Regions from separate parts of the Rhodovulum sp. BSW8 genome, predicted to be linked through region 3. Evidence: riboswitches for the same ligand, from Rfam matches in the RefSeq annotation. Region 3 holds a riboswitch; each other region holds the start of a gene.
The links. A riboswitch is a leader RNA that binds a small molecule or an ion and turns the genes downstream of it on or off. The one in region 3 is predicted to bind thiamine pyrophosphate.

Region 1 (9,547 bases), on a different contig from region 3:
GTCGACCAGATCCGGCGGCTGGTCGGCGCGGGCTATAACGAGGTGGTGCTGACCGGCGTCGACCTGACCAGCTGGGGCGCCGATCTGCCCGGCACGCCGCGGCTGGGCGATCTGGTGGCGCGCATCCTGAAACTGGTGCCCGAGCTGCCGCGCCTTCGGATCTCGTCGATCGATTCCATCGAGGCCGATGATGCCCTGATGCGCGCCATTGCCGGGGAAGAGCGGCTGATGCCGCATCTTCACCTGTCGCTGCAGGCGGGCGACGACCTGATCCTCAAGCGGATGAAGCGGCGGCATTCGCGTGCCGACGCGATCCGGTTCTGCGAAGAGGCGCGGCGCCTGCGCCCCGACATGACCTTCGGCGCCGACATCATCGCGGGCTTTCCGACCGAAACCGATGCGATGTTCGAGAATTCGCTCCGGCTGGTCGAGGACTGCGACCTGACCTGGCTGCACGTCTTTCCCTATTCGCCCCGTCCCGGCACGCCCGCGGCGCGGATGCCTCAGGTCGAGGGCGCGGCGATCCGCGACCGGGCGGCGCGGCTCAGGGCCGCGGGCGACGCGCAGGTCGCGCGGCATCTGGCGGCCCAGATCGGGCTCTCTCACCGGATTCTGATGGAAAGCCCCCGCATGGGCCGGACCGAGCAGTTCACCGAGGTCGATTTCGCGTCGGACCGGCCCGAGAGCCGGATCGTGACCGCGACCATCGCCGGATGCTCTGAGACCCGGCTTCAGGTGGACTAGGGGCTTTTCCGCCCTCGCAAGACCGCGCGCGACGCTGCCCGGGACCGCCGACCGATATGTGAATGGACAGGTGCCCCTCGGCAGCCTATATTTTGGGCAGTCTTCCAGGAGTTTCGCCGATGCCCCTGCCTCTCGCCCCCATCGCGACCGTCGCCCTGCGCTACGGCCTGCGCTATGGCGCGGTCGCTCTGGCCGCCTATGCGCTGTCGAAAAGCCGGGACGGGCTGCGCCGCGACCAGCGCACCGAAGACGCCATGGACGAGCTGGGCGAGGGGCTGACCTTCCGCCGTGATCAAGAACAGGTGAACGGGGCCGCCCGGATGCGCCGTACTTTCCGCATGGGCACCGCCGGCCCGGGGGTCGAGATCGACGCCTCGGCGTTCGGTCGGCTGCGGGTCCGCCGGGTGTGACGCCGGGGCGGGACGGGGGCCTGAACAACAGCCCAAATAGCGCAATATAGTGTCTTGGCATGCGGTTGAACGTCTCAGAATCGGTCTAATAACCCGATTCCCTCTGGCTGGAATTGTCCCTGAGGGGTATACGGCGGTCGACCGGAATCCGTCTGAGCCTCCGCCGTCGCTGCGCGGCTATGTCCGCTGGACGCAATTTTCCTGCCGGGGCTAGGTAAGTCTGGTAAACGGCCGAGGAATCCCTTGGCCCGTTTTTTCGAATCGACCGGGGGCGACCCGGTCCTGGAAAGGAGAAATTCTCGTGTCGCACGCAGAAGATCACGACGGCACCCGCCGAGACTTCCTTTACTATGCCACGGCGGGCGCCGGTGCTGTGACCGCAGGTGCGGCCATCTGGCCGCTGATCAACCAGATGAACCCCTCCGCCGACGTGCAGGCGCTGAGTTCGATCCGGGTCGACGTGTCGTCGGTGTCCGAAGGCCAGCAGATTACTGTCAAGTTTCTCGGCAAGCCGGTGTTCATCCGCCTGCGCACTCCCGAAGATATCGAACTGGCGCGCTCGATTCCGCTGGGCGACCTGCGCGACAACAACTCGCGCAACCCCAACAAGCCGGGCGAGGCGACGGACCAGAACCGGACGATGGACGAAGAGGGCAAATGGCTGGTCATGATCGGCGTCTGCACCCATCTCGGCTGCGTTCCGATCGGCAACCAGTCCGGTGATTTCGGCGGGTGGTTCTGCCCCTGCCACGGCTCGCACTACGATTCCGCGGGCCGCATTCGCAAGGGCCCCGCGCCCGAGAACATGTACATCCCGGTTGCGTCCTTCGTGGACGAGACGACCATCCAACTCGGTTAAGGGAGCCCCCGAATGTCCGGTATTCCTCACGATCATTACGAACCGGGGTCGGCCCCCGAGAAATGGCTGGAACGGCGCCTGCCGGTCATCAGCCTGATCTACGACACCCTGATGATTCCCACGCCGAAGAACCTCAACTGGATGTGGATCTGGGGCGTGGTTCTGTTCTTCACGCTGGTGCTGCAGATCGTCACCGGCATCGTCCTGGCGATGCACTATGTGCCGAACACCGAGATGGCCTTCGCCTCGCTCGAGCACATCATGCGTAACGTGAACGGCGGCCACTTCCTGCGGTACCTGCACTCGAACGGCGCCTCGCTGTTCTTCGTTGCGGTCTACCTGCACATCTTCCGCGGCCTCTATTACGGGTCCTACAAGTCGCCCCGCGAGGTGACCTGGATCATCGGCATCCTGATCTACCTGGCGATGATGGCGACCGCGTTCATGGGCTACGTTCTGCCCTGGGGCCAGATGTCCTTCTGGGGCGCTACCGTGATCACCGGCCTCTTTGGCGCGATCCCGTGGATCGGTCACGACATCCAGCAATGGCTGCTGGGCGGACCGGCCGTCGGCAACGCGACGCTGAACCGGTTCTTCTCGCTGCACTACCTGATCCCCTTCGTGATCCTCGGGCTGTCGATCGTCCACGTCTGGGCGTTCCACACCACCGGCAACAACAACCCCACGGGTGTTGAGGTTCGCCGCGGGTCCAAGGAAGAAGCCGACAAGGACACGCTGCCCTTCTGGCCCTATTTCGTGATGAAGGATCTCTTCGCGCTGGGCGTCGTTCTGGTCGTGTTCTTCGCGATCGTGGGCTTCATGCCCAACTATCTGGGCCACCCCGACAACTACCTCGAGGCGAACCCGCTGCAGACGCCGACGCATATCGTGCCGGAATGGTACTTCCTGCCCTTCTACGCGATCCTTCGGGCCTTCACCGCCGACGTCTGGGTGGTGATGATCGTCGACTGGCTGACCTTCGGCGTCGTCAACGCCAAGTTCTTCGGTGTGATCGCGATGTTCGGCTCGATCATCGTGATGGCGCTGGTGCCCTGGCTCGACACCTCGAACGTGCGCTCGGGCCGCTACCGGCCGCAGTTCAAGCTGGCCTACGCGCTCTTCGTGGTCGACTTCGTGCTGCTGACCTGGGCGGGCGGGATGCCGGCCGAGGCGGTCTATGCCAACATCTCGCTCCTCGGGGCCGCCTACTGGTTCGCCTACTTCCTGGTGATCCTGCCGGTGCTGGGCGTGATCGAGAAGCCGCTGCCGCAGCCGGAAACCATCGAGGAAGACTTCAACGCCCACTACGGCGACGGCGCCGCGGCCGGCAAGGCCACGCCGGCCGAGTGACAGAAGGGATCGGATAAGATGTTCAAGAAACTGACGATCACCGCCCTGACCGCCCTGACGCTGGGGGCGGGTGGCGCCTGGGCCGCCGAGGGCGGCCATGTGAAGGACTACAAGTTTTCCTTCGAGGGACCTTTCGGCAAATACGATCAGGCTCAGCTGCAGCGCGGCCTGCAGATCTACACCCAGATCTGCTCGGTCTGCCACGGTCTGAAATACGTGCCCTTCCGGTCGCTCTCCGAGCCGGGCGGGCCGACGCTGAGCGACGATGCGATGCGCGCCTATGCGGCGAGCTACAGCATCTTCGATCCCGAGCTCGAGGATTACCGCGACGGCAAGCCGACGGATCACTTCCCCGAGGCGACCTATCCGGGCGCCCCGGACCTGAGCCTGATGGCGAAGGCCCGGGCGGGCTTCCACGGTCCGCTTGGCACCGGCCTGTCGCAGTTCTTCAACGGCATGGGCGGACCCGAATACATCACCTCCTACCTGCTCGCCTTCAGCGACGAGACCAAGGAAGAGGCGGGGACGCTTTATTACGAGAACTCGGTCTTCTCGACCGGCTGGAGCGCGATGCCGCCCCAGCTGTTCGGTGATGATGTGGAATATGCCGACGGGACCGAGGCGACCATGGAACAGGAGGCCAAGGACGTTGCGGCCTTCCTGATGTGGACGGCCGAACCGAAACTGATGGCGCGCAAGGAGGCGGGCGTGATCTCGGTCCTGTTCCTCGGCGTGCTGACCGTGCTGCTCTATCTGACGAACAAGCGTCTCTGGGCCCCCTACAAGCCCAAGAAGAACGTCTGATCGCCGGACCTCCGGTTGACGGAAACGCGCCCTTCGGGGCGCGTTTTTCGTTTGTACTCCGGTTTGCGCAACGGTTTGCGCATTGGGCCGCCGACCGTGCCCCGGACCGGGCGTGTCATGGGTATTTTCGCCAAGAAGAAGCGAAAGGCGCGATCAGCCCAGATAGGCGCGCAGCGCGGGCGGCGGGTCGGCCAGAAGCTTGGCCGTCGCCCGGGGCGCATGGGCGCGACCTTCCGCGACCAGGATCGTCTGATCGGCGATGGCGCGGGCATCGGCCGGGTCGTGGGTGACGAACAGGACGGTGGCGCCGGTCTCGCGCGCCAGTTCGGCCACGAGATCGAGCATCCCGGCCTTGAGCGCGGGGCCGAGCGCCGCGAAGGGCTCGTCCAGCAGCATCAGCGGCCGGTTGCGCAACAGCATCCGGGCCAGCGCCACCCGGCCGCGCTGGCCGCCCGACAGCGCCGCCGGTTTCCGGGGGCCGAGTCCGGCCAGCCCGACCCGGGCGAGCGCGGTTTCGACCGCGCGGGTCTGGTCCCGGTCGAGCCGAAGGCCGGGGCGAAGGCCGAGCCCGACATTCTGGGCGGCGGTCAGGTGAGGAAAGAGGTTGTTGTCCTGAAAGAGCACCGAGAGCGGCCTGTCGCCTGGCGCGAGCGGGCCAAGATCGGTGTCCATCCAGAGCACCCGGCCCCGGTCGGGTGCAAGAAAGCCCGCGATGGTGTCGAGGATGGTCGACTTGCCCGCGCCTGAGGGGCCCAGCAGCGCCACGATCTGCCCCGGCGCGACCGTCAGGTCCGCGGTGAGAGAGAACCCGCCTTGAAGGATCGCAAGGCGTTCAAGGCTCAGCATGGGCGCGTCCTCCGCGGTCGAAGATCCAGAAAAGCCCAAGGCTGAGGGCCAGCAGCAACAGGGCGGCGGCGGCCGCGCTGTCCATCCGGTAGGCCGCCATCAGCCCGTAAAGCTGCAGCGGCAGGGTGGCATGGCCCGGGTCGGAAAACAGCGCGATCACGCCCAGATCGCCCATCGAGAGCGCGGCCGACAGCCCCAGCGTGAACCCGATGGGTCGCCTGAGGCGCGGCAGCAGCATCAGCTTGAGCCGCGCGCGCCCGGCCATGCCGAGGCTGTCGGCAAGGCGGCCATGGTTGCGCTCGGCCTCGGCCACGGCGGGCACCAGGGCGCGCAGCGCGAAAGGCAGGCTCATCGCGGCATTGACGGTCGCGGTGACCGGCAGGGCAAGAATTCGCGGATCGGCCAGCGGGTAAAGCAGGATGAAAAGCCCGGTGCCCATCACCAGCGGCGAAGCGGCGATGGTGAGCGTGCCCGCGGCCTGCACCGCCCGGCCGCGAAGGCCCTTGAGCCGGTCGATGGCGATGGCCATCGGCAGGGCCAGCGCCAGTGTCAGCGCGGCCGAGCCAAGCGCCACGGCAAGCGAGCGCAGCGCGGCGGAATAGACCGAGGCGGGCAGGCTGGCCCATCCCGGCAGGCCGCGGAAGGCCACCATGACAAGCGGCAGGATCAGGAACAGCGTTGCCAGCGTCAGGCTGGCCCCGTCCTGCAGCCGGAGCCAGCGCCCGTTTGTGCCAAACTGCGGGATCGGGCGGCCGAGCCCCGGGCCGAAGGCGCCCGGCACGGCGATGGCGAAGGCCGCCAGCGCGGCCGCGACCGAGACCCCGACCTGGATCAGCGCCAGCCAGGCGGCGCGGCCGAGGTCGAAATCGAAGCGGAAGGCCTGATAGATCGCCAGCTCGACCGTCGTCGCGCGCGGCCCGCCGCCCAGCGTCAGGGCGACTGCGAAGCTGGTCAGACAGATCAGGAACACGACAAGGAAGGTGCCGGGCAACACCTCGCGCAGCATCGGGCGTTCGATATGGGCGAAGTGCGCGGCCGGGCCGAAGCCGAGCGCGGCCGCAAGCCGGAAGCGTTCGGCCGGAATGGCCAGCCAGCCCTGAAGCACCAGCCGTGTGGCGAGCGGCAGGTTGAAGAAGACATGGGCCAGCACTACGCCGCCCGGCCCGTAGATGTCGATGGGGCCAAGCCCAAGAGGCGCAAGGGCGGCCGACAGAAGGCCGTTGCGGCCGAACACGGCCAGAAGGCCCATCGCCGCGACGATCACGGGCAGGATGAAAGGTGCGCCGAGAAGGGTGATCAGAAGCCCCCTGCCGGGAAAGCGGCGCCGGGCCAGCGCCCGGGCCACGGGCACCGCCAGCAGGGTGCTGAGCGCGGCCGAGGCCAGCGCCTGCAAAAGCGTGAAGCGCACCGCCGCCAGATCGGCAGCGCCCAGCCGGGCGGCCCCTTCCGCCCGCCAGGCGACGGCCGCGATGGTGCCAAGCGCGAGCGCCAGCGTCACTGCGGCGGCGCCCAGCCCCAGCCCGGTCGCGATGCCTAGCGGCTGAGCGCGTCGCGCCATTCGGCCAGCGCCTCGTCCCGCACCTCGGCTGCCTCGTCCGCCGGGAAGATCAGCGCGGTTTCGGGCCGGATCAGCGTCTGGTAGCCCGCGGGCAGCCCGGCTTCGGGAGTGACCGCCGGATACATCCAGTTGGTCGTGGGGATCGCCGCCTGGAAGGGTTCTGTCAGCATGAAGTCGAGGAATTGCCGTGCCAGTTCCGGCTGGTCGGACGAGGCCACGATGCCCGCCACCTCGATCTGCAGGTAATGGCCCTCGTCGAAACGGGCGGCGGCCTTGGTATAGTCCTCTTCGGCGATCAGGTGATAGGCGGGCGAGGTGGTGTAGGACAGCACCATGTCGGCCTCGCCGTCGATGAACATGCCGTAGGATTCGGTCCAGCCCTTGGTCACGGTCAGGATATGCGGCGCAAGCCCCTCCCAGATCTCGGGCGCGCGGTCGCCATAGGCGGCCTTGACCCACAGCAGCAGCCCCAGACCGGGGGTCGAGCTGCGCGGGTCCTGGATCACGATCTTCAGATCCTCGGGCGCGGCGATCAGGTCCTCGAAACTGGCGGGCGGCTCGGGCAGGCGGGTCTTGTCGTAGACGAAGGCGAAATAGCCCCAGTCATAGGGCAGGAACAGCGGGTCCTCCCAGCCGACCGGCAGGTCTAGCACGGCGTCGTCGCGGCCATGCGGCGCGAACAGCCCGGTCTCGGCCGCGGCGGCGGTGAGGTTGGTATCGAGCCCCAGCACGACATCCGCGTCGGTCCGGTCGCCTTCCAGCCGCAGCCGCGCCAGCAGCGCCGCGCCATCGCCCGCAGGCACGAAGGTCAGATCGCAGCCGCATTGGGCTTCGAAGGCGGCTTCGACGATCGGACCGGGACCCCATTCGGTCACGAAGCTTTCATAGGTGTAGACGGTCAGCTCGGGCCGCTCGTCCGCCGCTGCGGGCAGGGCGGACGCGGCCAGCGCAGCGGCAAATACTGTGAAACGCATGGTCCTCCTCCAAAGATGGGGGCGGACGGGCAAGGGTGGAAATCTGTCCATGGGCCTTCCCTCCGCCGGTTCTAACCGGTTCAGGTTCAACGGGTTCGCGGGTCGCGCATCTCAGCCCCATGGGGCACCCCGAGGTGAGGGTCACGCTAGCGCCCCGCCGCGCGGTCCGCAAGCCAAACTCAGGTCCTGTCCCGCGCGCCCTGGGCAAACCCCTTGAGAGGCGGGCGCCCGGCGGCTATGCCCATAAGCCAAAGGAGATCGTCCCCATGAGCCAAGAATGAGCCTGAACACCTTCGGCCATCTGTTCCGCGTCACCACCTGGGGCGAAAGCCACGGGCCCGCGCTTGGCGCCACGGTCGATGGCTGCCCGCCCGGCATCGCGGTCGACGAGGCGATGCTGCAGCACTGGCTCGACCGCCGGAAGCCCGGGCAAAGCCGGTTCACCACCCAGCGGCAGGAACCCGATGCGGTCGAGATCCTGTCAGGCGTCTTCGAGGGGCAGACCACGGGCACGCCGGTGCAGCTGATGATCCGCAACACCGACCAGCGGTCGAAGGATTACGGCGACATCGCGCAGAAGTTCCGGCCCGGCCATGCCGATATCACCTACTGGCAGAAATACGGCATCCGCGATTATCGCGGCGGCGGCCGGTCCTCGGCGCGCGAGACCGCGGCGCGGGTGGCGGCGGGCGGCGTGGCGCGGGCCGCGCTGGCTTCGCTTGCGCCGGGCCTGAAGATCACCGGCTACATGGTGCAGATCGGTCCCCATGCCATCGACCGCGCGCGTTTCGATGCCGATCAGATCGAGCGCAACCCGTTCTGGGCGCCGGATGCGCAGGCGGCGTCGGACTGGGAAAGCTACCTTGACGGGCTCCGCAAGGCCGGCAATTCGGTCGGCGCGGTGGTCGAGATCGCGGCCTCGGGTGTGCCCGCGGGCCTAGGCGCGCCGATCTATGGCAAGCTCGACACCGATCTGGCGGCCGCGATGATGAGCATCAATGCCGTGAAGGCGGTCGAGATCGGCGAGGGCATGGCGGCCGCGGCCCTGACCGGGGTCGAGAATGCCGACGAGATGACCATGGGGCCCGACGGACCGGTCTATGCCTCGAACCATGCCGGTGGCATCCTCGGCGGGATCTCGACCGGGCAGGATGTGGTGGTGCGCTTCGCCGTCAAGCCGACCTCGTCGATCCTGACGCCCCGGCGCACGGTGACGGTTGCGGGCGAAGAGACCGAGATCGTCACCCGGGGACGCCACGACCCCTGCGTCGGCATCCGCGCGGTGCCGGTCGGCGAGGCGATGGCGGCCTGCGTTCTCTTGGACCATCTGCTGCTGCATCGCGGTCAGGTGGGCGGCAATCGGGGCCGGATCGGCTAGCGCGTCGGAGGCGGTTCGCCGCAGGTCGGGCAGGCCGACCGTGTTGCGAGAACCGCGTTCGCCCCTCGCCGATGGCGGCTGCGACATGCTCTGAAAGCGATTTGTCGGTGATCGCAGGACAGCCTGGCGGTTTCGAAGGCCGTCCGGTGCGAGCTCTGCAGCCGGAGGGCCGATGGGGGAGAGGCGTCGCGCAAGCATGTCGCCACGTCCGTCTTTCGTATCTTTGTCATTTGCGGGTCCCAGGTCCGGCCTGCGGCCGCCACCGACGGTCAGGTTCGGCACGGGGCACGCTCCGCTGCAAAGGGGGGGTGGGGCTATCGGAGATGGGGCGGCATTCTCTCGCTGGAAACGCCGCCGGAAATCCGCAAGGCGCCCCACGATTGATCCGTCGCGGAGCAATTTCCGGACTTAATTTTTAAATTCATATGATTAGGTTTCAGGTGGTGGGCCGAGAGGGAATTGAACCCCCGCTGTCGATGGGTGTAAACCATCCGCTCTACCCCTGAGCTATCGGCCCTCCGGGCGGAAGATGCCCTGGCGCATCATGTGCATGGTCCGTCATGGCGTCGGTCCACCACAGGGTGCGCCGCGCGGTCTAGCCGGTGATGCGCGATGGCGCAAGCC
Region 2 (9,547 bases), on a different contig from region 3:
TCGACCGCCGAGTTCTGGCGGATGAAGCCGTTGACCTGGCTTTCGACCGCGGCCAGTTCCTCGACCGCCATCGCCTTGGCATGGCTGAAATCGAAGCGCAGCCGGTCGGGCGCGTTCAGCGAGCCCTTCTGCGCGACGTGATCGCCCAGCGTCTGGCGCAGGGCCTCGTGCAGCAGGTGGGTAGCCGAGTGATTGGCGCGGATCGCCGAACGGCGGGCATGATCCACCCGAAGCTCGACCGCGTCGCCCACGGCCAGCGGCGCCTTGGCGGGCGTCACCTTGTGGGCAAAGAGCCCGCCCGGCATCTTCTGGGTATCGAGGATCTCGCCCCGCCCCTCGGGCTTGAGATAGGTGCCGGTATCGCCGACCTGGCCGCCCGATTCCCCGTAGAACGGGGTCTGGTTGACGATCATCCAGCCGGTCGTTCCGGGGGCAAGCTCGGGGACCTCGGCGCCGTCGGCCACCAGCGCCATCACCTGGCCTTCGGCGGTTTCGGTGTCGTAGCCGAGGAATTCGGTCGCGGCGACGCGCTCGGCGATCTCGAACCAGATGGTCGATTCCTTCGTCTCGCCCGATCCCGCCCAGCTGGCGCGGGCCTTGGCGCGCTGTTCGGCCATGGCGGCATCGAAACCCGCCACATCGACCTTGCGGCCCTTCTCGCGCAGCGCGTCCTGGGTCAGGTCGAGCGGGAAGCCGTAGGTATCGTAGAGCTTGAACGCCGCCTCGCCGGGCAGATCGCCATCCTCGGGCAGACGGGCCAGTTCCTCGTCGAGCAGCCGCAGGCCGCGGTCCAGCGTCTGGATGAAGCGGGTTTCCTCCAGCTTCAGCGTCTCTTCGATCAGCGCCTGGGCGCGGCGCAGTTCCGGATAGGCCGCGCCCATCTGGGTCACGAGCGCGGGCACGAGGCGATACATGACCGGGTCCTGGCTGCCCAGAAGATGGGCATGCCGCATCGCGCGGCGCATGATCCGGCGCAGCACATAGCCGCGGCCGTCATTCGAGGGCGTCACCCCGTCGGCAATCAGGAACGAGGTCGAGCGCAGGTGGTCGGCGATCACCCGGTGATGGACGTTGCCCGGCCCGTCGGGCTCGGTCGAGGTGGCATGGGCCGAGGCCTCGATCAGGTCGCGCATCAGGTCGGTGTCGTAATTGTCGTGCTTGCCCTGCAAGAGCGCGCCGATCCGTTCGAGCCCCATGCCGGTATCGATGGACTGCGCCGCCAGCTCGCGCCGGGTGCCGTCCTCGAACTGTTCATACTGCATGAAGACGAGGTTCCAGATCTCGATGAACCGGTCGCCATCCTCGTCGGGCGATCCGGGCGGGCCGCCCCAGATGTGATCGCCATGATCGTAGAAGATCTCGGTGCAGGGGCCGCAGGGACCGGTCGGGCCCATCATCCAGAAATTGTCATTGGTCGGGATGCGGATGATCTTGTCGTCGGACAGCCCCGCGACCTTCTTCCAGATCGAGGCCGCCTCGTCGTCGGTATGGTAGACCGTGACCAGAAGCCGGTCCTTCGGGATGCCGAAATCGCGGGTCAGCAATTCCCAGGCAAAGGGGATGGCATCGGACTTGAAATAGTCGCCGAAGCTGAAATTCCCCAGCATCTCGAAGAAGGTATGGTGGCGCGCGGTATAGCCGACATTGTCGAGGTCGTTATGCTTGCCGCCGGCGCGCACGCATTTCTGGGCGGTGGTGGCGCGGGTATAGTCGCGCTTCTCGACCCCGGTGAAGAGGTTCTTGAACTGCACCATGCCGGAATTGGCGAACATGAGCGTGGGATCGTTGCGGGGAACGAGCGGCGAGCTGTCGACCACCTGGTGGCCGTTCCGTTCGAAATAGCTCAGGAATGTCGAGCGGATCTCGTTCAGGCTGGGCATCGGTCTGAGACCTTTCGGGGGAGTTTTCCGGTTTGTCGTCCGATGTATCGCCGCGGGCAGGGCCTGTCCATGGGTCAGACGCGCAAGCCCCGTCCTGAAAGCGGAACACCCGCCCAGTGGGGCGGGTGTCCGAAGCCTGGGTCTGGCGGGCGCGTCAGTCCTCGATCATCTCGTCGTTGTCGTCGCCGCTCATGTGAAAGTCGAGCCCGTGGGCGGCGCGGATCTTGTCCTCGATCTGCATCGCGACCTCGGTATTCTCGCGCAGGAAGTTCTTGGCGTTCTCGCGCCCCTGCCCGATCCGTTCGTCGCCATAGGAATACCAGGAGCCCGACTTCTCGACCACGCCGGCCTTGACGCCGAGATCGAGCAATTCGCCGGTCTTCGAGATGCCTTCGCCATACATGATGTCGAATTCGACCTGCTTGAAGGGCGGCGCGACCTTGTTCTTGACGACCTTGACGCGGGTGGCGTTGCCCACCACCTCGTCGCGGTCCTTGATCGACCCGATCCGGCGAATGTCGAGCCGGACCGAGGAATAGAATTTCAGCGCGTTGCCGCCCGTCGTGGTCTCGGGGCTGCCGAACAACACGCCGATCTTCATCCGGATCTGGTTGATGAAGATCACCATGCATTTCGAGCGGCTGATGGACCCGGTCAGCTTGCGCATCGCCTGACTCATCAGCCGCGCATGTACGCCAAGATTGGAATCGCCCATGTCGCCTTCCAGCTCGGCCTTGGGCGTCAGCGCGGCGACCGAGTCGACCACCACCATGCTGACCGCGCCCGAGCGCACCAGCGTATCGACGATCTCAAGCGCCTGTTCGCCGGTATCGGGCTGGCTGATCAGAAGCTCGTCGAGATTGACGCCCAGCTTCTTGGCGTAGATCGGGTCGAGCGCATGTTCGGCATCGACGAAGGCACAGACGCCGCCCTTCTTCTGTTCCTCGGCCACGCAATGCAGCGTCAGCGTGGTCTTGCCCGAGCTTTCGGGGCCGTAGATCTCGATGATGCGGCCCTTGGGCAGCCCGCCGATCCCCAGCGCGATGTCGAGACCGAGCGAGCCGGTCGAGGTCGCCTCGATCTCCTGCACGGGGTTGTCCGCCCCGAGCCGCATGATCGAGCCCTTGCCGAACTGCCGTTCGATCTGTGCCAGCGCCGAGTCGAGCGCCTTCTGTTTGTCCGAAGCTTTCTTGTCTGCCATGTCCAGGAGGTTCGCCGTCGCCATGTTCGGTTCCTTATTCCACACCCGGAAGCGGGCGGCAATGACTGCTCTTGTTCGCTTCTTGTTCTCATTCATATGAGATCAAAAAGCGAACATTGCAAGTCAAATTGTTCCCATTCTCAGGATCGACCGAAACAGTTAAGGAAGTGTTCACGCCCGCCGAGATCGCGCGGCCGGGCCCTGAAGCCAGGCGCGCCGGGCGGTCACGAGACCTCTTCGGGCAGCCGTCCCTCTTCTTCGTCGGGGTGGCCTTCTCGCGCGCGGGCCGCGGCGCGCAGCTGGCGCTGGACGGTGGCGGTCAGATCGGCCAGCGAGAAGGGTTTCGGCAGATAGACCGAATTCGGGATCCGCGCCTTGATCTCGCCGAAGCTGTCCTCGGCATAACCCGAGACGAAGATCACCCGCGTGCCCGGACGGTCGGCCAGGGCCTTGCTGACCCAGCCCGGCCCGTCGAGACCCGGCATCACCACGTCACTGACGAAGACATCGACCTTGAGATCGGGATCGGAGAGCTTTTCAAGGGCCTCCTCGCCGCTTTCGGCCTCCAGCACGGTATGGCCGCGCATCCGCATCGCGCGGGCCGCGAAGGAGCGCACGGGCGCCTCGTCCTCCACCAGCAGAACCACCGCCGATCCGGGCTGGTCCTCGACCGTGCCCTGCTCGCGCCGGGGCGCGGCCGGGCCGATTTCGCCGGCATAGGCGGGCAGGTAGACCGAAAAGCAGCTGCCCTGCCCGACCGTGCTGTCGACAAAGACAAAGCCGCCGGTCTGCTTGACGATGCCATAGACGGTCGACAGCCCCAGCCCCGTGCCCTCGCCGGGGCGCTTGGTCGTATAGAAGGGCTCGAAGATCTTGGTCAGCCGGTCGGGCGGAATGCCATGCCCCTCGTCGCGGACGCGGATCATCGCATAGGGGCCGGGCGGCACCACGGCGCGGTCGCGCTGCAACTCGGTGCTCAGCTGCACCGCCTCGGTTTCCAGCCGGATCTCGCCGCCCTCGGGCATCGCGTCGCGGGCATTGACCACGAGGTTCATCACCACCTGTTCCAGCTGGCGCTTGTCGGCGCGGATCGGCGGCAGCGCCTCGGCATGGCGCATCCTCAGGCGCACCTTCTCGCCCACCAGCCGGTCCAGCAGATGGGCCAGTTCGCCCATCGTGTCGCGCAGGTCCATCACCTCGGGGCTGAGCGTCTGCTTGCGCGAGAAGGCCAGAAGCTGGCCCACGAGGCTCGCCGCGCGGTTGGCGTTCTGGTGGATCTGCACCAGATCGCCGTAATCGGGATCGCCCGCGTCATGGCGCAGCATCAGCAGGTCGCAATGTCCCGAAATCGCGGTCAGCAGGTTGTTGAAGTCATGCGCCACCCCGCCCGCCAGCTGGCCGATCGCCTGCATCTTCTGACTTTGGGTGAATTGCGCCTCCAGCGTCTTCATCTCGGTCACGTCATGCAGCACCGCGACCAGACCGCCGCCGCCCATCCGCGCCAGCGCCACCTGCACGAAAAGCTCGCGGTCATCGCGGGCCACACGCAGCACTTCGGCGGTGTTGGGGGCGCGACCCTGGGCGGCATCGGCCAGCCAGTCGCCGACCGACCGTCCCAGCCCTTCGAGTCGGTCGCAGAGGTTCAACGCCTCGCCGGCATAGGCGCCCAGCAGCTTGTTCGCCCGGGCATTCGACAGCCGCACCGTGCCGTCGATGTCGAGCTGCAGGAGAGCGACCGGCAGCGCGTCCAGGAACCCTTCGGGCGCCTCCGCGGCCCGCGCCCCGGCCGCCTCGGGCAGGATATAGAATTCGCGCCCGCCATCGGCCATGCGCAGCTGCACCAGGCGGCGGCGGCTCGGCCCCTCGGGGGTTTCGACCATCACCTCTTCGGTCTCGTCCGATGCGCCGCCCAGCAAGGCCGCCACGCTGTCGGGACTTTGCCCGATCAGCGCGCGGGCCGCGGCGTTGATGACCGCGAGACGCCCGACCGGATCGAGCCGGACCATCGGCAGCGCGATTTCCGGCCCGTCGGCGGCACAGGACTCGAGCCGCCAGAGAAACAGCCCCGACCCGGCGCGTTCGACGGCGATCCGAAGCGGCCCGGAGGCCAACGTACGTTGGGCCGAGGCCGGAAGGCCCCGGGCGGCGGCCGAGATCAGGTCGGCGACGGCGTGACCCGGATCGGCAAAGAACGCCTGCAGGGCGTCCGCGACCGGCTGGCCGCGCACCGCCGCGACACGGCGCAGCGCCTCGGGGCTTGCGATCAGCACGCAACCTTCGGAATCGGTGACCAGTGTCGCGCCCGGCGCACTGGCGCAGAGCCGCCGCAACCGGTCCGAGGGGATGTCCGACACCGGCCGCCCGAAGAGGCGCAGCAGCACGGCCAGGCAGGCCAGCGTGCTGCCCGCCGTCAGCAAGGGCGCGAAAAGCCCGGGCCAGGGCGATGTCCAGGCCGCCGCAACCAGCAGAACCCCAAGCGCCAAAGCGACCCAGGCGCGGTCGGCATGGGCCGCCGCGGATCGCCGGACAGTCACCAGAACGGGCACGAAACGCAACAATGAGGCCTCCCGGAAAGAGCGTCTTGCCCACTCTTTCTCCACAGCTATTAATCGAAGGTTAATGCGACCCGCCCGAGATGACCCGGCGGCACGGGATCGCCGGATAACGCAGCGTAACCCTTGTCAGCCATCGCCCCGCCGCAGCACCGCCGCATAGAATCCGTCGCCGCCATCAAGCGGGGTCAGGCGCCGCTCGGCGACCTCGGTCCAGCCCGGCGTATTGGCAAGAAACCGCGCGACCTGCGCGTCGTTCTCGGCCGACAGGAGCGAGCAGGTGGCATAACCAAGATGCCCGCCCGGCGCGACCAGTGCTGCGGCCCGGTCGAGAATGCCCGCCTGCAGCGCGGTCAGCCGGGCCAGATCGTCGGGGGTCGTGCGCCATTTGGCCTCGGGGCTTCGCCGCCAGGCGCCACTGCCCGAACAGGGCACGTCGCAGAGCACCAGGTCGAAGGGCGCTGCCTCGTCGAGATCCGCGCCGTCAAGGCAGGTCACCGCGATTCCCGCCCGGGCGGCCCGGTCGGGCAGATCGCGCATCCTTTGCGGGGCCGCGTCATGGGCGTAATGCCGGGCCGTCCCGCGCGCGGCCATGGCCAGCGTCTTGCCGCCGCCGCCCGCGCAAAGGTCGAGCACCCGCGCGCCAGCATCCAGCGGCATCAGATCGGCCACCGCCTGCGAAGCCGCATCCTGCAGTTCGACCACGCCGTCGGCAAAGGCGCGCGACTGCTGGACGCGCCGCGCCCCGGCCGTCACCTCAAGCGCGGTGGGCGAAAGCGCATGCGGCCGGGTCTCGATCCCCTCCCCCGCCAACTGAGCCGCCGCCTCGTCCCGGCCGCTGCGGCGCAGATTGACCCGCAGGAAGACCGGCGCGCGGTGCCGCAGCAGGTCCATCACCGGGCGGAAGGCCGGGCCGAGGCTGTCGCGAAGCATCTCTTCCAGCGCCTCGGGACAGTCGCAGGCGACCGCCTCGGGCAGATCCGCCAGGCCGGGCATGGGCGCGCGTTCGGCCTCGGACAGCGGCGCCGGGGCGTGGCCCTCGCCGGTGAAGACCGTCCCGGGGTCCGTGCCCTCGGCGCGCAGGGCGCCCAGCATCATGCCGCGCCCCGTCGCCGCGCCGCCCAGCGCGGCGAAGGATCGGGCGCAGCGGATCGCATCGAAGACATGGTCGCGGATCGCGGCCCGGTCCTTCGAGCCGGCAAAGCGGTTCTGCCGCGCCCAGGTGGTCAGCAGCTTCTCGGCCGGAGCGCCCTCGCGCCAGGCATCGAGCAGCTCGGCCGCCGCCGCGATCCGCGCCGCGGGCGTCACGCGCGGCCCAGCCCGGCCCGTTCGCGGCCCGCCGCAACATCATGCTCTGTCATCGCCCGCCATCCCTTCATCCGATCCGCCCCCGTGGGGGGTGCCCGTCTTCTGGCAGCCGCGTCCCCCGCGTGCAAGCGCGGCCCTCACCCGGGGCCTTTTCATCCGCGCCCGGACGTGGTTTGGTGGATCCCGTGACAGGGGCGTCCGGATCTGCCCGGGCTGAGAAGCACCCTTAGAACCTGAACCAGATCATGCTGGCGGAGGAAGTCGCGTGCCGGGCCCGAAAGCGGGCCGATGCGGCCGTCCGATGCCAGGGGAGGACAGCCATGCCCAGCGCGACAGAGACCCCGACCGGCGCCCCGAGCCAAACCGCAAGCCCCACGCCCGGCGCCCATCTTGCCGCGATGCGCGACCGCGCGCCTCTGGTGCAATGCATCACCAATTTCGTCGCCATGAACACCGCCGCGAATGTGCTGCTGGCGGCGGGTGCCTCGCCCGCGATGTTGCACGCGGCCGAGGAAACCCGTGAATTCACGCCGCTGGCGCAGGCGCTCTCGATCAATATCGGCACCCCCTCGCCGCATTGGGCCGCCGGCATGAAGGCCGCGGCCGGGGCGGCGCGGGCGGCGGGGCTGCCCTGGGTGCTCGACCCGGTGGCGGTTGGCGCAACCTCGTACCGTCAGGCGCTTTGCGGCGATCTTCTCGCGCTGGAGCCCGCAGTCATCCGGGGCAATGCGTCCGAAATCCTTGCGCTGGCCGGGGCCGCCACGCGCGGCAAGGGCGCGGACAGCGCCGACCCGGTCGAGGCGGCCGAGGCGGCGGCGCGGGCCCTCGCCCAGCGCAGCTGGGCGGTGGTCGCGGTCACCGGGCCGGTCGATTACGTGACCGACGGCACCCGCGCCTGGCGCGTTTCCAATGGCGACCCGATGATGCCGAAGGTCACCGCGCTGGGCTGTTCGCTGACCGCGCTGGTCGCGGCCTTCGTGGCGGTCGAGGGCGCCGATCGCGCCGAGGCGACGGTCGCGGCGCTGGCCTGTTTCGGGCTGGCAGGCGAAATCGCGGCCAGGGGTGCATCCGGTCCCGGCAGCTTTGCGGTCGCGCTGCTCGACGCGCTGCACGCCATGACGCCCGAGGCGCTGGACCTCGGCGCACGGGTCGAGCCCTCATGAACCGCAAGACGCTCGCCGTCTATTTCGTCACCCCCGACGGCGCCACGCCGGATCTGGTGATGGCGGCGGTCCGGGGCGGCGCCAGCATGGTGCAGTTGCGCGACAAGCAGGCCAGCGACAGCGATCTGATCGCGCTCGCCCGGCAGCTGAAACCGGATCTGACCCGGCGCGGCGTGCCGCTGATCGTCAACGACCGGCTGGCGGTCGTGCTGGCCTCAGGGGCCGACGGGCTCCATGTGGGGCAGTCCGACGGCGCCCCAAGCGCGCTGCGCAAGGCCCTGGGACCGGGGCGGCTGCTTGGCCTGTCGGTCGAGACCCTGGCTCAGCTCGACGCCATCCCCCCGGATGCGGTCGATTACCTGGGCGTCGGCCCGGTCCATGCGACCGCGACCAAGCCCGATCACGCGGCCCCGCTGGGCGTCGAGGGGCTCGGGCGGATCGTGACCAGGACCACCCTGCCCTGCGTCGCGATCGGCGGGCTCGGGGTCGCGGACGCGGCCGGTGTCAAGGCGGCGGGCGCCGATGGCATGGCCGTGGTGTCGGCGATTTCCGCCGCGCCCGATCCGGCGGCGGCGGCACGCGCCCTGGCCGAAGCCTGGAGAAGCGCATGATCCCCAATATCCTGTCGATTGCCGGGTCCGACCCCTCGGGCGGGGCCGGGATTCAGGCCGATCTGAAGGCCATCGGCGCCAATGGCGGCTATGGCATGGCCGCGATCACGGCCCTGACCGTCCAGAACACCCAGGGGGTGCGCGGGGCAGAGCTGGTGGCGCCCGCCCTGGTCGCCGACCAGATCCGCGCGATCCGCGAGGATATCCGCATCGACGCGGTCAAGATCGGCATGCTGGGCTCGGCCGCCATCGTCGAGGCGGTGGCCGGGGCGCTGGCCGGGCTCGACGCGCCGGTGGTGCTGGACCCGGTGATGGTGGCCAAGGGCGGCGACCGGCTGCTGGCCGAAGAGGCCGTGGCCGCGCTTTCGGCCTATCTGATGCCGATGGCCGCCGCGATCACGCCGAACCTGCCCGAGGCGGCCGACCTTCTGGGCCGTCCCGAGGCGCAAGACCGCTTTGGGATGGAGGCCCAGGCCGAGGCGCTTCTGGCGCTGGGGCCGCGCGCCGTTCTGTTGAAGGGCGGCCATCTGTCCGGCTCGGACAGCCCCGATCTGCTGCTGGACCCGACCGGGCGGGTCTGGTTCGAGGGGCCGAGGATCGACAGCCCCAACACCCATGGCACCGGCTGCACCCTCTCGTCGGCGCTGGCGACCTGGCTTGCCCGGACGGGCGAGATGCGCCCTGCGGCCGAAGCGGCGCGCGCCTATACCCGCGCCGCTATTATGGGCGCGGCGGCGCTGTCGGTCGGGCACGGTCATGGGCCGACCGACCATTTCTTTGCGCTGAGGAACCTCCCGGTCTGACGGACCCCCTTGGGGCGGGGCCGGTCAGT
Region 3 (9,547 bases):
CGGCAGGGTCGCCGGAACCGGCACTTCCGCGGCCTCGTAGCGGTCCAGCACCTCGACGCCCCGCAGGCTGTAATCGGTGAAGAACCCGTCCATCCCGGCTTCGATCCAGGGCAGGAACATGTCCCAGGCGGCCTCGTCCGAGGTCGGACGGAAGGTCCAGCCATGGACGGTCAGGCCCAGCGCATGGGCGGCGGCGATGAAGTCGGCGCTGAGCGCGCCGCTGAGGCTCAGCCCCAGACCGTCGGCGAAGGTCGCGAGGTCTTCCAGCGAAGTGGTGGTGCCGGTGGTCGCGTCATAGACACCGAAGCCGTCGCCCAGCTGCCGAGCATAGCCCAGGGCCGCGATGGCGTTGTCCATGCCCATCTCGACCTGCAGATCGGCCAGCTGGCGCGCGCCCTCATGGCTGAAGGTCTGGATGAAGGTGTTCTGCACCGACCCGTCGAAGCCGTTGGCCTTCATTTCCTGAAGGATCTGCTGGTTCATCGCCAGGCTGTTGGGGGTCTTGGCCTCGGGATAGATCCCGATTTCCTTGCCGGTCGTGGCGTTGTAGGCGCTGACCAGATCCATGACTTCCTGGAAGGTCGGCACCTTGTAGGGGGCGGCCATCGAGGGGGTGAAGCCGTCATAGCTGGTCGAGGCGGTGGCGCCAGTGGGCTCGACGGTAAGGGTCTTGATCTCGGCCAGCGTGAAATCCGACACCCGGTAACCGCCGTTGCGGGGCGCGAACAGCGCCTCGATGTTGGTGGTGCGGTTCAGCGTCGAATCGTGCATCGCGACCAGCTCGCCATCTGCGGTCGTCTGCAGATCGGGCTCGATCACGTCGGCGCCCATCTGCAACGCCAGTTCGTAGCCGCCCAGCGTGTGCTCGGGCAGATAACCGCTGGCGCCGCGGTGGGCGATGATCAGCGGGGCTTCGCCGCTGAGCGTGTTGTAAAGGGTGGCGGCATGGGCGGGCGCCATCGAGATCAGGCCCAGGGCAATCGCCCCAAGAGTGCGTTTCATGAGAAAAATCCTGTCAGTCCCGTGGTGGAAGTATGGCCAAAAAAAGGCCATGCGACGGTCGATAGGCAGGACATGAGACGGTTCGATGACGTCTGCGCGACAGGCGCGTGAATGCCGGTGGCAAAGCCCGCCAGACGTTTCGAAAAGCCGGTGCAGCCTGTCGGCCGCCGGGCGGCGATGACAAAGGAAGAGGCAAGCCGCTGATTTTCCCAGCGAATCGCCGCCGCAACCTGGCGGAGATCGGGCCAATGGCCGCTCTTGTCACGGCTGTGATGGGACCAATCCGGCGGCTGGGGCGCCCCCGTTCAGGGGTCGCGTCACGCGTCCGAGGGAGTGGCCCGGGCGGGCAGGATCACGCCGCCGATGCCGGCACAGGCGGCCGGGTCGCCGCCGCAGCAGTCCTCCAGCAGAAAGCGCACGATGTCGTTCACTGCGGCGAGGTTCGCGGCATAGAGGATCTGGCGGTGGCGGCGTTCGGCGTTCAGCAGCCCGGCGCGCTTGAGGCTGGCCAGATGGCTCGACAGGGTCGAGGGCGGGGCGCCCAGGCGGCGGGCGATTTCCAGCGCGGGCAGGCCTCCGGGACCCTGCCTGACCAGCAGGCGAAAGACCGACAGGCGGGTCTCATGGGCAAGGGCAGCGAAGGCGTCCTTGGCGGTTATCTGATCCATATTTCGGTCCTACTCGAAATGACGATGCTTGACCAGACCCGGCCGCGCGGCTATGAAACGATAATTCGAGAATTTACGAAATGAGGCTGACATGACCGCCGCGCCCTCCTCCGCCGAGCCCGGACCCCTTGGCCGGTTCGAACGCTATCTGACGCTTTGGGTCGCTGCCGCCATCTGTGTCGGGCTGGTGCTGGGCCTGGTTGCGCCGGGGCTGGTGCAGGGCATCGCTGCGGCCGAGGTCGCCTCGATCAACCTCGTGGTGGCGGTGCTGATCTGGGCCATGGTCTATCCGATGATGGTTGGGGTCGATCTGGGCGCGGTGCGGGACGTGGCGCGGGCGCCCCGGGGGCTGTTCATCACGCTGACGATCAACTGGCTGGTCAAGCCCTTCACCATGGCGGCGCTGGCGGTGCTGTTCTTCGAGCATGTCTTCGCCCCCTGGATCGCCCCCGCAGATGCGGCGCAATACACTGCCGGGCTGATCCTGCTGGGGGCCGCGCCCTGCACGGCGATGGTCTTCGTCTGGTCGCAGCTGACCCGGGGCGATTCCACCTACACGCTGGTTCAGGTCTCGGTGAACGACCTGATCATGGTGGTGGCCTTCGCGCCCATCGTGGCCTTTCTGATGGGCGTGTCCGAGATCGCCGTGCCCTGGGAAACGCTGCTGCTGGCCACGCTGCTTTATGTCGTGATCCCGCTGGCCGCGGGGCTGCTGACCCGGCGCCTGCTGGGCAGCCCGGCCGCCATCGCGGGCTTTTCCGCCCGCGTCAAGCCGGTCTCGACGGTCGGGCTGATCGCGACCGTGGCGATCCTCTTCGGGATGCAAAGCGACCGCATCCTGACCCAGCCCGGCGCCATCGCGCTGATCGCGGTGCCGATCCTGATCCAGAGCTACGGGATCTTCGCGCTGGCCTACGGGGCGGCCTGGGCGCTGAAGGTGCCGCACCGGATCGCCGCGCCCTGCGCGATGATCGGCACCTCGAACTTCTTCGAACTGGCGGTCGCGGTGGCGATCAGCCTCTTCGGGCTCAATTCCGGGGCGGCGATGGCGACGGTCGTCGGCGTGCTGGTCGAGGTGCCGGTGATGCTGTCGCTGGTGGCCTTCGCGAACCGGACCCGGGCGCGCTTTGCCGGAGACCTCGCATGATCGTCATTCACCACAATCCCGACTGCGGCACCTCGCGCAATGTGCTCGGGATCATCCGCCGGTCGGGGACCGAGCCGGTTGTCATCGACTATCTGGCCGAGGGCTGGACCCGGCCGCAGCTGCTGGCGCTGTTCGCGGCCGCCGGTCTGACACCGCGCGCGGCGCTGCGCCGGACCAAATCGCCCGCGGCCGAGCTTGGGCTATTGGGTGAGGACGTGCCGGACGACGCCTTGCTGGACGCGATGATCGCGCATCCGGTTCTGGTCAACCGGCCCATCGTGGCCAGCCCCAGGGGCGTGCGGCTCTGCCGTCCGTCCGAGACGGTGCTCGATCTGCTCGACCGGTTGCCGCCCGGGCCGCTTTACAAGGAGGACGGGCAGATGATCCTGACGGCCTCGGGCGCGCGCGTGGCGCCGCCCGGCGACGCGGTCTGACCCTTCGGCGGCCCGGGTTTGACAGACTCGCCCGGCTTTGCGATACCTCGTCCCACGTCAGGGGAGTCCCGCTAAGGGGACTGAGAGGCTGACAGGGGGAAACCCCGGTGACGCGACCCTTCGAACCTGACCCAGTTGAGACTGGCGTAGGAAGACCGAGGGGCATGCCGCAAGATCCCGCCCCCCGGGCCGCAAGGCCCCCCGGACCGTCAAGGTCGTTCGGGCCAACGGCCCCGCTTTCTGCCTCATCATCCGTCTGGGTCTCGTCAGGTCAACTGAGGAGACGAAGATGAACAGACCCGACACCGTTCCGCAGATCACGCTGGGGCCGCTGCCCGCCTCGGAAAAGCTTTACCTGTGCGGCGAGATCCACCCGATCCGGGTGCCGCTGCGCCGGATCGCGACCGGCGAGGGGGCGGTGACGGTCTATGACAGCTCGGGCCCCTATACCGACCCCGGGGCGCGGATCGACATCGCCGCAGGGCTTGCGCCGGTGCGGATCCCCTTCGCGCGCGACCGCGGTGAGGCCGAGACCTATCCGGCCCGCGACGTGACCGCCGCCGACAATGGCTTTGCCGAAGGCGCGCGGCTCGTGCCGGCCTTTCCGCGGCGGCCCGAGCCGCTTCGGGCGACGGCTGGGCGGGCGATCACCCAGCTGGCCTATGCAAGGGCCGGGATCGTCACCCCCGAGATGGAATTCGCCGCGATCCGCGAGAACGAGGGCCGCAGCGCGGCCCAGCCCCGCGACGGCGAGCCCTTCGGCGCCGAGATCCCCGATCTGGTGACGCCCGAATTCGTCCGCGCCGAGATCGCTGCGGGCCGGGCGATCATCCCGGCCAATATCAACCATCCCGAACTTGAACCCATGGTGATCGGCCGCGCCTTCAAGGTGAAGGTCAATGCCAATATCGGCAATTCGGCCATCACCTCCTCGATGGAGAAAGAGGTCGAGAAGATGGTCTGGGCGATCCGCTGGGGCGCCAATACGGTGATGGACCTCTCGACCGGCCGCAACATCCACAACATCCGCGACTGGATCCTCCGGAACGCGCCCGTGCCCATCGGCACCGTGCCGCTTTACCAGGCGCTGGAGAAGGTCGGCGGCGTGGCCGAGGATCTCAGCTGGGAGGTCTACCGCGACACGCTGATCGAGCAGGCCGAGCAGGGGGTCGATTACTTCACCATCCATGCCGGGCTGAGACGCGGGATGATCGGGCTGACGGCCCGGCGCGTGACCGGCATCGTCAGCCGGGGCGGCTCGATCATGGCCAAGTGGTGCCTGCATCACGGCCGCGAGTCCTTCCTCTACGAGCGTTTCGAGGAGATCTGCGACATCTGCCGCGCCTATGACGTCTCGTTCAGTCTGGGCGACGGGCTCAGGCCAGGCTCGATCGCCGATGCCAATGACGAGGCGCAATTCGCCGAGCTGCGGACCTTGGGCGAGCTGGCGCAGGTCGCCTGGGCCAGGGACTGTCAGGTGATGATCGAGGGGCCGGGCCATGTGCCGATGCACAAGATCAAGGCCAATATGGACGAGCAGCTGAAGCATTGCCACGAGGCGCCGTTCTACACGCTCGGGCCGCTCACGACCGACATCGCGCCGGGCTATGACCATATCACCTCGGCCATCGGCGCCGCGATGATCGGTTGGTTCGGCACCGCGATGCTGTGCTACGTCACGCCCAAGGAGCATCTGGGCCTGCCCGACCGCGACGACGTCAAGACCGGGGTCGTGACCTACAAGCTGGCCGCCCATGCCGCCGATCTGGCCAAGGGGCATCCGGGCGCGCAGGCGCGGGACGATGCGCTCAGCCGGGCGCGCTTTGCCTTCCGCTGGGAGGATCAGTTCAATCTGGGGCTCGACCCGGACACGGCGCGCGCCTTCCATGACGAGACCATGCCCAAGGCCGCCCACAAGGAGGCGCAGTTCTGTTCGATGTGCGGACCGAAATTCTGTTCGATGAAGATCAGCCAGGACATCCGCGACGCGGCCGAAGCCGAGGCCGGAACCTGCCCCAACGGGCTGACCCCTGCCGAATAGCGCCGGCGGACGTATCGAAGACGGGGGCCGGACCATGCCGGCCCCCGCCTGCTGCCCCTTGGGGGCCTAGCTCTGGCTGCGGTATTCGCCCTGCCGTTCCAGCATCCAGCCGGGATATTCGGCCGGAAGGCGGGTCACCGCATCGAGGCGGGCCAGCTCGTCGGCGCTCAGCTCGACCTTGGTCGCGCCGATATTGTCGGTCAGCTGGTCCGCGCGCTTGGCGCCGATGATGACCGAGGTCACCACCTCCTGATGCAGAAGCCAGGCCAGCGCGATCTGCGCCACGCTGCACCCGCGCGCCTCGGCCATGCCGCGCATCGCCTCGATGGCGTCATGGGCGCGGTCCTTGTCGATGGGCGGGAAGTCGAAGCTGGCGCGCCGCCCGTCCGCGGCCTTGCCCTCGCGGTCGTACTTGCCCGACAGGAACCCGCCCGCCAGCGGGCTCCAGACCATCAGCCCGATGCCGGTTTCCTTCAGCATCGGCACGATCTCGCGTTCCAGATCGCGCCCGGCCAGGGTGTAATAGGCCTGAAGCGACAGGATCGGGGCCAGCCGCCGCGCCTCGGCGATGCCGACCGCGCGGACGATCTGCCAGGCGGCCCAGTTCGACAGGCCCAGATAGCGCACATGACCCTGCCGCACGAGCGTATCGAGCGCCTCCAGCGTCTCGACGATGGGCGTCGCCGGATCGAAGCCGTGGATCTGGTAAAGGTCGATGTGATCAAGCTGCAACCGCGCGAGGCTGGCCTTGCACTGGTCCATGATGTGATAGCGCGAGGCGCCGCGCGCGTTCACGCCCGCGCCCATCGGGCCCAGAACCTTGGTCGCGATCACCACATCTTCGCGCGGCACGGCGAGGTTCTTCAGCGACTGGCCCAGAAGCCGCTCGCTTTCGCCGCCCGCATAGACATTGGCGGTGTCGATGAAGTTGATCCCGGCCTCGAGCGCGCTGCCCACGAGGCCGTCCACCTCGGCCTGGCCCAGCTGGCCGATCTGGCCCCACATGCCTTCGGAGCCGCCGAAGGTCATGGTGCCGAGGCAGAGTTCCGACACGAAAAGGCCGCTTGGGCCAAGACGACGATAGCGCATGTTGCTTTCCTTTCCTGACTGGGGGCCCGAGCGCGGCGAGGGGCGCCCGCTCCGGCCTCTGTCCCGAAATGGGCCCGGGCCGGGTCCCTCGCCACGCCGATCCTCTCGCAAACTTGCACGATTCTCTCATCCCGCCGCCGATTGACTTTGGAGAGCGCCGCCGACCGGGCTAGAGTGGGCGTATGACCAACCGACTTTCCGGCCTCAGGGCCAAGCTCGTTTCGTTGTGGGAGGCGCATGGGCGCGAGCCCCCGGTTCCGGGGCTGAGGCTGTCTTATGCCGAAAGACCGTCGGGCCTCTTTCACGGGGTGTACCGGCCCTCGCTTTGCGCGGTGTTGCAGGGCGCCAAGATCAGCCGTCTGGGCGACCGGGTGTTCCGCTACGATGCGGGCAAATGCCTGATCGCCTCGCTCGACGTGCCGATCCGGGCCGAGATCGTCGGCGCGGCGCCCGAGACCCCCTATCTGGCGCTGGCGCTGGAGATCGACCCGGCCGTGGTGGCCGAACTGATGCTGGGCCAGCGCCCGACGGGCGATCCGCCAATTGGTGCTGCCATCGAGGTGCATGATCTAGGCGAGGCGCTGATCGACCCGCTCGACCGGCTTCTATCGGTCGCCGCCCGGCCGCAGGACATCCCTGTGCTTGCGCCGATGATCCGGCGCGAAATCGTCTGGCAGTTGCTGAACGGGCCTCAGGGCGCGCGGCTGCGGCAGATCGGGATGGCCGACAGCCGTCTGGCCCGGATCGGCCGCGCCATCGGCTGGATCCGCGAGAACTATGCCGAGACGCTGCGGGTCGGGCATCTGGCGGCGCTGGCCGGGATGAGCCCGGCCACCTTCCATCGCCACTTCAAGGAGGCGACGGCGATGACGCCTGTGCAGTTCCAGAAAAGCCTGCGGTTGCAGGAGGCGCGGCGGCTTCTGTTGACCCGGTCCGGCGATGTCGCGGGCATCGGCTATCGCATCGGCTATGACAGCCCGTCGCAATTCAGCCGCGAATACCGCCGCCATTTCGGCGAGCCGCCCGGACGCGACGCGGTCGAACTGCGCCGGAGCCTGGCCGAAACCGGCGGCTGAGCGGGTCCGGGTCGACCTTCTGCCGCCGGGCGAAAAACGCAGCGCGGGCGGCCGAGGCTGTGCTAGGCTCGACCTGCCGTAGCGGAAGGTGCGGCGGGGGACTTTCAGAAGGAAAGAGTATTTTCATGCTGCAGGAATTTCGCGATTTCATCGCCAAGGGCAATGTCATGGACATGGCCGTGGGTATCATCGTCGGCGCGGCCTTTACCGCCATCGTGACCTCGCTGGTCAACGATCTCATCAATCCGGTCATCGGGCTTTTCGTCGGCGGCATCGACTTTTCAGGTCTCGCCTTCCGCATCGGGGAGGGCGAGAATGCCGGGGTCTTCGCCTATGGCAATTTCCTCACCACGCTGATCAATTTCCTGATCATCGCCTGGGTGGTGTTCCTGCTGGTCAAGGGCGTGAACCGGATCAAGGACGCCGCCAGCCGCAAGGAGCGGCCGGTGCCCGGCGCGCCCGCGGGCCCGACCCAGGAACAGCTTCTGACCGAGATCCGGGACCTTCTGAAGGCGCGCTGAGCGCGGCCTTCCGCTCAGGCCTTCAACGCCAGGTGCGGCGACAGAACGTCGATGCCCTGCGCCAAGCCGACAGCGTAGCAGGTCAGATGGCCCGCATGCACGTTGAGCCCGGCCCGCAGATGCGGGTCGTCGGCGCAGGCTTGGCGCCAGCCCTTGTCGGCCAGCGCCAGCAGGAACGGCATGGTGGCGTTCCCAAGCGCCAAGGTCGCGCTGCGCGGCACCGCGCCCGGCATGTTGGCCACGCAATAATGCTGGATGCCGTCGACCGAAAAGACCGGGTCCTCATGGGTGGTCGGGTGCGAGGTCTCGAAGCAGCCGCCCTGGTCGATGGCCACATCGACCAGCACAGCGCCGGGCTTCATCCGCGCCAGATCGGCGCGCCGCACCAGCTTGGGGGCGGTCGCCCCGGGTATCAGCACGGCGCCGACAACCATGTCGGCCCGCTCGAGCAACTCGGCCAGCGTGCCCTCGGACGAATAGCGGGTCGAGAAGGCCGCGCCGAACGTTTCGTCAAGCTGGCGCAGCCGGAGCAGCGAGCGGTCCAGAACGGTGACATGGGCGCCCATGCCGGCCGCGATCCGGGCAGCATGGGTTCCGACCACCCCGCCGCCGATCACCAGCACCTCGGCCGGGCCGACGCCGGGCACGCCCCCCATCAGCACGCCGCGCCCGCCATTGGCTTTTTGCAGCGCCCAGGCCCCCATCTGCGGTGCCAGCCGCCCCGCGACTTCGGACATCGGCGCCAGCAGCGGCAGCCCGCCGCGGTCGTCGGTTACGGTCTCGTAGGCGATGGCGGTCACGCCGCTGTCGATCAACTCGCGGGTCTGGTCCGGGTCGGGGGCCAGATGCAGATAGGTGAACAGCACCTGTCCCTCGCGCAGGCGCCGCCGTTCCTGGGCCAGCGGCTCCTTGACCTTCACCACCAGTTCGGCCTCGGCAAAGATCTCGTCGGCCGAGGCGGCGATCCTGGCGCCCGCCGCGATGTAGGCGTCGTCGTCAAAGCCCGCGCCCAACCCGGCGCCGGTCTCGACCAGCACGGCATGGCCGTGGGCGACGGCCTCGCGGGCGGCATTTGGCGTCAGGCCGACGCGGAATTCCTGGGGCTTGATCTCTCTGGGGCATCCGATCTGCATTGGGGTCTCCTTCTCCTGGCGGCAGAATGCCGCAGGTCGGGCCGAAGAGGGTGGATTTTCTCGGGGGGGAACTCTGGGCCTCGACCGAAGATCCATGCATGATGCCGCCAGACTGTCGAAGGATCATGCGGGAAATGACGCTGGACGAAACCGATCTTCGCCTTTTGCGGGTGTTGCAGAAACAGGGGCGCATCTCGAACGCGGATCTAAGCGAACGGGTGAACCTGTCGGCCTCGGCCTGCCACCGGCGGGTCCAGCGGCTGGAAGAGGCGGGGTTCATCCGCGACTATGTCGCGCTTCTCGATGCCCGCAAGATGGGCCGCCAGACCACGGTCTTTGTCGAGATCACGCTGTCGGGCCAGGCTGACGAAACGCTTGCCGCCTTCGAGAAGGCGGTGGCGCGGGTGCCGGACGTTCTGGAATGCCATCTGATGGC

Region 1: it holds a riboswitch for thiamine pyrophosphate, as region 3 does, so the genes downstream of both, thiB (thiamine ABC transporter substrate binding subunit) here and thiC (phosphomethylpyrimidine synthase ThiC) in region 3, are expected to answer to the same signal.
Region 2: it holds a riboswitch for thiamine pyrophosphate, as region 3 does, so the genes downstream of both, thiM (hydroxyethylthiazole kinase) here and thiC (phosphomethylpyrimidine synthase ThiC) in region 3, are expected to answer to the same signal.

What each region holds. Positions count from the first base shown of each region.
Region 1 covers NZ_QNVX01000032.1:36,131-45,677, forward strand. The annotation lists gene mtaB (tRNA (N(6)-L-threonylcarbamoyladenosine(37)-C(2))-methylthiotransferase MtaB) at 1-744, shown strand, start outside; gene DSD19_RS14020 (hypothetical protein) at 864-1,154, shown strand; gene petA (ubiquinol-cytochrome c reductase iron-sulfur subunit) at 1,456-2,013, shown strand; gene DSD19_RS14030 (cytochrome b N-terminal domain-containing protein) at 2,026-3,363, shown strand; gene DSD19_RS14035 (cytochrome c1) at 3,382-4,167, shown strand; gene DSD19_RS14040 (ATP-binding cassette domain-containing protein) at 4,321-5,013, opposite strand; gene DSD19_RS14045 (thiamine/thiamine pyrophosphate ABC transporter permease ThiP) at 5,000-6,571, opposite strand; gene thiB (thiamine ABC transporter substrate binding subunit) at 6,547-7,545, opposite strand; TPP riboswitch at 7,586-7,687, opposite strand; gene aroC (chorismate synthase) at 7,823-8,923, shown strand; tRNA gene DSD19_RS14060 (tRNA-Val) at 9,365-9,440, opposite strand.
Region 2 covers NZ_QNVX01000005.1:286,943-296,489, reverse strand. The annotation lists gene alaS (alanine--tRNA ligase) at 1-1,880, opposite strand, end outside; gene recA (recombinase RecA) at 2,035-3,105, opposite strand; gene DSD19_RS03635 (ATP-binding protein) at 3,306-5,627, opposite strand; gene DSD19_RS03630 (RsmB/NOP family class I SAM-dependent RNA methyltransferase) at 5,763-6,941, opposite strand; TPP riboswitch at 7,122-7,218, shown strand; gene thiM (hydroxyethylthiazole kinase) at 7,262-8,104, shown strand; gene thiE (thiamine phosphate synthase) at 8,101-8,715, shown strand; gene thiD (bifunctional hydroxymethylpyrimidine kinase/phosphomethylpyrimidine kinase) at 8,712-9,518, shown strand; gene DSD19_RS03610 (M1 family metallopeptidase) at 9,543-9,547, opposite strand, start outside.
Region 3 covers NZ_QNVX01000007.1:102,727-112,273, forward strand. The annotation lists gene DSD19_RS06400 (glycerophosphodiester phosphodiesterase family protein) at 1-1,002, opposite strand, end outside; gene DSD19_RS06405 (helix-turn-helix transcriptional regulator) at 1,320-1,670, opposite strand; gene arsB (ACR3 family arsenite efflux transporter) at 1,762-2,817, shown strand; gene DSD19_RS06415 (arsenate reductase family protein) at 2,814-3,251, shown strand; TPP riboswitch at 3,301-3,421, shown strand; gene thiC (phosphomethylpyrimidine synthase ThiC) at 3,541-5,292, shown strand; gene DSD19_RS06425 (aldo/keto reductase) at 5,359-6,381, opposite strand; gene DSD19_RS06430 (AraC family transcriptional regulator) at 6,564-7,457, shown strand; gene mscL (large-conductance mechanosensitive channel protein MscL) at 7,577-7,978, shown strand; gene ald (alanine dehydrogenase) at 7,993-9,111, opposite strand; gene DSD19_RS06445 (Lrp/AsnC family transcriptional regulator) at 9,246-9,547, shown strand, end outside.